2 regions of the Dellaglioa algida genome follow, and region 1 is predicted to be linked to the other one. Evidence: a T-box and tRNA genes for the amino acid it is inferred to sense, from the RefSeq annotation. Region 1 holds a T-box; the other holds one or more tRNA genes.

Region 1 (3,434 bases):
GGCAATAATGCCAGTATCTTTTACCATTATTGCTGATATTTACTCTGTTGAAAATCGGGCAAAAGTAATGGGATTGAATGGATCAGCTTGGGGAATTGCCTCAATAGTTGCACCTTTGTTGGGTGGTTTTATTGTGGATCATTTAAATTGGCATTGGGTATTTTTTATCAACTTGCCAATAGGTTTGATAACGATAATAATGATTCAGATGTTTTTTAAAGAAGAACGTAAAATTATGAGTTCAAAAATAGATTTTTTTGGTAGTTTTCTTTTGATGACAGGCATTCTAGCAATTTTGTATAGCTTCCAGCGTTGGGGTGATGTCGGAATGGATTTAGTTGTTTTACTCTGTTTCTTTGGTTTTATGGTCTCGCTCTTTTTATTCATTAAATGGGAAAAAAGAGTAGAGGATCCAATTATTTCGTTAAAACTTTTTAATAACAGAACGTTTGTAATTCAAAATATTGTAGCCGCATTAATATCGGGATTCTTAATTGGGTTTGAGGTTTATATTCCAACATGGACTCAAGGAATACTTGGATTAAAAGCTTCTATGGCGGGATTTGCGGTGACACCAAGTTCTATTCTATGGATTGCGGGTTCTTTCTTTGCAGGCAATATGATGGCGGCATGGGCACCAAAGAAAGTGTTATCGATTAGTTTACTTTTTATTTTAATTGGATCTGTTGCACTTGGCCTCTTGCCAATAAATACACCATTCTATTTATTTCTAATTATTTCCGCGATATTAGGAGTTGGATTTGGAATAACGATCACAGCGACGACAGTCACTGCGCAGAGCTTAGTGCCACAGTCTGATATTGGCGTGGCGACATCATTTAACACGTTAAGCCGAACTCTTGGACAAACATTGATGATTTCGGTATTTGGCATTATATTTAATATGCAGATGCATAAAGAAATAGTAAAAACTCCGGGAACAAAGGATAGTATGATGGACATTTTAATCAATCCACAGACTGCAGATCAATTACCAAAGCATTTGATACCTAAGTTACGTGAAGTTCTGTATCAAGGTCTTCATGGTATATATTTGGCAGGAATTTGTATTGTAGTTCTCGCAATGATAATTAATTTATTCGATAAAAAAACTAAAGATTATTTGCAATAATAAGATTCGTTTGCTACACTGAAATTAATATAAAACGATTAAGAGGAACTAGTAATTTAACCAATTATTTTAGTGAGTATATGGTAGTGAGAATATACATAAATGGTTATTTGAACTCATCCTTGAGTTTTCTCACTGAACAATAGTAGGTGCGAACGTTATTTCACGTTATGAAAAAGAGTCAGTAATTTATACTGGAATAATAGGTGGTACCGCGGAAAATTCGTCCTATAGAAGTTAATCTTCTATAGGACTTTTTTGTATATATAATCAGAAAGGAAGTTAGTATACATGACTTATAATCACAAAGTAATAGAACAAAAATGGCAAGCATTTTGGGATGCCAATCAAACATTTAAAACGACTGAAAATCCTGAAAAGGAAAATTTTTATGCGCTTGATATGTTCCCATATCCATCTGGTCAGGGACTTCATGTGGGGCATCCAGAAGGATTTACAGCTACAGATATTTTGGCTCGAATGAAAAGAATGCAAGGATTTAACGTTTTGCATCCAATGGGGTGGGATGCTTTTGGACTTCCAGCCGAACAATACGCGCTAGATACTGGACACAGCCCTAAGGCATTTACGAAAACAAATACAGATAATTTTAGGCGACAAATAAAATCTTTAGGTCTTTCATATGACTGGAGTCGTGAACTAAATACGACTGATCCTGATTATTATAAATGGACACAATGGATTTTTGAAAAGTTATACGAAAAAGGATTAGCTTATGAAGATGAGGTTGCCGTTAACTGGAGTCCTGATTTAGGTACTGTTGTTGCTAATGAAGAGGTAATTGATGGTAAAACAGAACGAGGTGGTTACCCAATCGTTAGAAAACCTATGCGTCAATGGGTTCTAAAAATTACGGCTTATGCAGACCGTTTACTAGACGATTTGGATGATTTGGATTGGCCAGATAGTATTAAAGAACAACAAAGAAATTGGATCGGTAGGTCAACGGGCGCAAGTGTCAATTTTAAGGTTGATCAATTTGACGATTTAAAAATAGAAGCTTTTACAACACGCCCCGAAACTATTTACGGTGTTTCTTATATTGTTATTGCACCAGAGTTGGATATCCTTGATAAAATTACAATAGATTCTCAAAAAGAAGCCGTTAAAGCTTATCAAAAAGCAATTGAAGTTAAGTCTGACTTGGAACGAACTGATTTGGCAAAAGATAAAACGGGTGTATTTACGGGATCGTATGCAATAAATCCTGTAAATGGTGAAAAATTACCAATCTGGACTGCTGATTACGTTTTAGCATCATATGGTACTGGTGCAGTTATGGCCGTTCCTGCACATGACGAGAGGGATTTTGAATTCGCAACAAAATACGGATTAAATATTTTACCTGTCATTGAAGGCCCTGAAATTACTGATGAAGCAAACACAACTCCCGGCAAGTACATTAACTCTGGATTTTTAAACGGTTTGGAAAAAGCCGAAGCTATCGAAAAAGCTATTGCTTGGATGGAAGAAAATAATGTTGGTCAGAAGAAAATAAATTATAAATTAAGAGATTGGTTATTTTCAAGACAACGATACTGGGGTGAACCAATTCCTATTATTCATTGGGAAGATGGCGAAACGACAACAGTTCCTGTTGACCAATTACCACTTGAGTTACCTGAAGCAACGGATATTAAACCATCTGGTACAGGTGAAAGTCCCTTAGCTAATTTAACTGACTGGATTAACGTTGTCGATGAGAACGGTCGTAAAGGTAAGCGTGAAACGAATACAATGCCACAATGGGCTGGTAGCTCATGGTACTTTGTTCGTTTTATTGATCCTCATAACCCAAATGAAATTGCTGATCGTAAAAAATTAGAAGAATGGCTTCCCGTTGACGTTTACGTTGGTGGTGCTGAGCATGCTGTCTTACATTTGCTATATGCAAGATTTTGGCATAAATTCTTATACGATATTGGTGTCGTGCCTACTAAAGAACCTTTCCAAAAGCTAGTTAACCAAGGAATGATTTTAGGTGATAACCATGAAAAAATGTCTAAATCTAAAGGTAACGTCGTTAATCCAGATGATATAGTTGAGCGTTTTGGGGCAGATACGTTACGCCTTTATGAAATGTTCATGGGACCATTAGATGCTTCAATTGCTTGGAGCGAAGATGGATTGAATGGGTCACATAAATTTATCGAGCGCATTTGGCGATTAATCATGACCGAAGATAATCAGATTAGCTCAGCAGTTGTTGATGAAAATGACGGTGAACTTGATAAAATATATAACCAAACAGTTAAAAAAGTAACTGAGGATTATGAGGCCC
Region 2 (3,434 bases), on a different contig from region 1:
GCACCCCTTAAAGGAAAAATAGTTTTAGGCTTTGACCCAGCTTATCGAACGGGATGTAAGTTAGCGATTGTGGATGGAACAGGTAAGTTCCTAGATAAATTGGTGATTTATCCACATAAACCGGCAAGTGGTGAAAAACGTGCCGCCGCTGCTGGACAATTTAAAAAGTTCCTTGATCAATATCAAGTTGAGATGATTGCGATTGGTAATGGAACGGCAAGTCGTGAATCTGAACAATTTGTTTCAGATATTCTAAAAGAAATTGAACGTCCTATTTTTTATGTAATCGTCAATGAAGCTGGTGCATCGGTTTATTCAGCCAGTCAAGCCGCACGTGACGAATTTCCAGAATTACATGTTGAAGAACGTTCAGCTATCAGTATTGGTCGGCGCCTGCAAGATCCACTAGCTGAGTTAATTAAAATAGATCCTAAATCTGTTGGTGTTGGTCAATATCAACATGACGTTGCTGAAAAGAAATTGGATGCGCAATTAGACGTTGTGATTGAAAATGCCGTAAATAATGTTGGCGTTAACTTAAACACAGCTAGTTCAGAGTTATTAACAAAAATCTCTGGATTAAATTTAACAATTGCTAAGAATGTTGTTACGTATCGTGATGAGAACGGTAAGTTTACGAAGCGTCAACAACTTAAAAAGGTTCCTCGCTTAGGACCTAAGGCATATGAGCAGGCTATTGGATTCTTGCGTATTGTTTCTGGGGATAACATTTTAGATAATACGGATATTCATCCCGAAAGTTATCCACTAACGAAACTTTTGTTGAAAGAATTGGGGATAAAGGTGACGGAACTCGGGCAAGCGGAGACAAATGACCAATTGGCGCATGCAAATGCGGATAGTTTAGCACAGGTTGTGGACAGTGGTGTTGAAACTATTTCAGATATATTAACAAGTCTTCAAAAACCGGGACGCGATTTACGTGATGACATGCCAGCGCCATTGCTCCGTCATGACGTTTTAACGATTGAAGATTTAAAACCAGGGATGTCCTTACAAGGAACTGTTCGAAATGTGATTGATTTTGGTGCATTTGTGGATATTGGTGTTAAGCAAGATGGACTTGTCCACATTTCTCAATTAACGGATAAGTTTGTTAAAAAACCGAGTGAAGTCGTTGCAGTTGGCGATATTGTGACAGTTTGGGTAATGGAGGTTGATCTAAACCGACATCGTGTACAACTAACAATGAAACGACCAGCGGATAAGTAACATGACTGATTTTGAGTTAACAGCACTTGTGAAAAACTTATCCACAGCTTTGTTTAATCAACCATTTAAACATGAGGCAACCTTTAACAGTAGGCTACGGACAACTGGTGGTCGCTATTTGTTGAGTAATCACAACATTGAAATTAATCCAAAAATGTTAACAGAACATGGGCAAGACGTTTTAATCGGTGTGATTAAGCATGAGTTGTGTCATTACCATTTGCATCTTTCAAATAAAGGTTATCAACATCGGCATCAAGATTTTAAACAATTATTGGCAGCGGTTGGTGGTAGTCGGTTTGCGCCAGCTAGTCCTAAGGTAATCAAAAAGAAAAAGGTTATACACTATCAGTGTTCAAATTGTGGACAAGATTACCAGCGACAACGAAAAATTAACTTATCACGTTATGTTTGTTCAAAGTGTCGTGGACAGTTAATTTTACTTAAAAACTAATTTTTTTTAAATGTGACTTGTAACAGGGGACAATTTTTGCTACAATTATGATTGTTCTTGCGAGTATGGCGGAATTGGCAGACGCGTCAGACTAAGGATCTGGTGGGATAATATCCCGTGATGGTTCGAATCCATTTACTCGCATAATAGATTTATTGAAAAGCGCTTAACCTTGTTGCAATAGGGTTTAGTGCTTTTTTTAATGAATAACGACCATGGTAGCGTATTATGAGGTTAAAGAATTATTAAGCGTTAATTAATTTTGTGTCTTAATGTTGTAATTATTGATAAAATATAGGGAATTAAACTTAACGATTGGGAGAATAGTTAAATTGAATAAGTATATCAAAATAAAAAATATGGCTCATTTTGTACCAGAACGACTAGTAACGAATGATGAATTGGCTTCATTTATGCCTACATCTGACGAATGGATAGTGGCACACACAGGTATTAAGACGCGACATTATGCCATTAATGAAAATACGTCAGATTTAAGTACAAAAGTGGCAAATGAACTTTTACGTAAGTCTGGATATAAAGCGTCAGATATTGATTTAATTATTGTTTCAACGATTTCGCCGGATGCATTAACGCCATCAACGGCCGCAATTGTTCAAGGAAATATTAAGGCAACAAACGCATTTGCGTTTGATATCAGCGCGGCTTGTGCCGGGTTTATATTTGCGATGAGCACTGCGGAGAAGTTTTTACGCACGGGACAGTACCAAAGGGCAATCGTGATTAGTGCCGAAGTTAATTCAAAAATGATGGATTTTAAGGACCGAACGAGTGCCGTATTCTTTGGAGATGGTGCTGGTGGGGCCTTGATCGAAGCCTCTAATGATTCAACTGATGAAAGCTTTATTGCGGAGAAAATTGAAACAAATGGTCTTAAAAAAGAAGTGATTCATAGTGGTCGGATTACGCCATTAAGCGATATAAATGGCGACAATTATCCAACGATGGATGCCTTCTTCCAAGAAGGACGAGACGTTTTTGAGTTTGCTACGACAGTTGTTCCCGTTCAAATGAAACAAATATTGGCAGACAATAATTTGCAAACGTCTGATATTGATTTTGTTGTGTGTCACCAAGCTAATTTACGGATTATAGAAAAAATTGCCGAAGAACTAGAAATGCCAATCGAGAAATTTGCAACGAGTGTCACCCATCACGGAAATACTTCTTCGGCTGGTATCCCCATGGCTCTAAATGAGGCACTCGAACAAGGATTTACGGGTGGAACGGTTCTATTAACCGGGTTTGGTGCTGGGTTAGCCTATGGCAGTCTACTAATAAAAATATAAGGCAGGTATGTGAATCTATGAAATTTAATGAGATAAGTCAATTATTAGATAAAATTGCAACGATGCCATTTTCTCATGTTGAAATTAAAGACGGTGATATTGAGATAGTTGTGGACCAAGGACAAAAAAATGAAGAAATCGTGGCGTCGACAACTGAACAATCAAATGTAGATGAAGCTATTTTTGTTGTTAAAAGTCCGCTTGTTGGGTTGATTCATTTTGATCAATCAGGAGCGGTCGGGACTCAAATCATAAAAAAACAAGTCATTGCTCAAATTGAAAGCATGAAATTATATAATGATATCCAATCTCCGGTAACGGGTACTGTGTTAGAGCAGCTAGTCGATGATGGTGAATTGGTTGAATTTGATCAAGAATTATTTAAAATTAGAATAGACGGATAGGTGAGTCAGTTGTTTCAAAAAATTTTAATTGCA

What was found. The T-box of region 1 lies ahead of leuS (leucine--tRNA ligase). A T-box ahead of a tRNA ligase gene usually reads a tRNA of that ligase, here a tRNA-Leu.
Region 2: it encodes a tRNA-Leu, which carries the amino acid that the T-box ahead of leuS (leucine--tRNA ligase) is inferred to sense. The anticodon was not compared.

The regions. Positions count from the first base shown of each region.
Region 1 is NZ_JANXLE010000004.1:1,651-5,084, forward strand. It holds gene N0K73_RS04120 (MDR family MFS transporter) at 1-1,132, shown strand, start outside; T-box leader at 1,161-1,366, shown strand; gene leuS (leucine--tRNA ligase) at 1,424-3,434, shown strand, end outside.
Region 2 is NZ_JANXLE010000005.1:14,628-18,061, forward strand. It holds gene N0K73_RS05105 (Tex family protein) at 1-1,233, shown strand, start outside; gene N0K73_RS05110 (SprT family protein) at 1,235-1,687, shown strand; tRNA gene N0K73_RS05115 (tRNA-Leu) at 1,747-1,831, shown strand; gene N0K73_RS05120 (beta-ketoacyl-ACP synthase III) at 2,020-2,997, shown strand; gene N0K73_RS05125 (acetyl-CoA carboxylase biotin carboxyl carrier protein) at 3,015-3,401, shown strand; gene N0K73_RS05130 (acetyl-CoA carboxylase biotin carboxylase subunit) at 3,411-3,434, shown strand, end outside.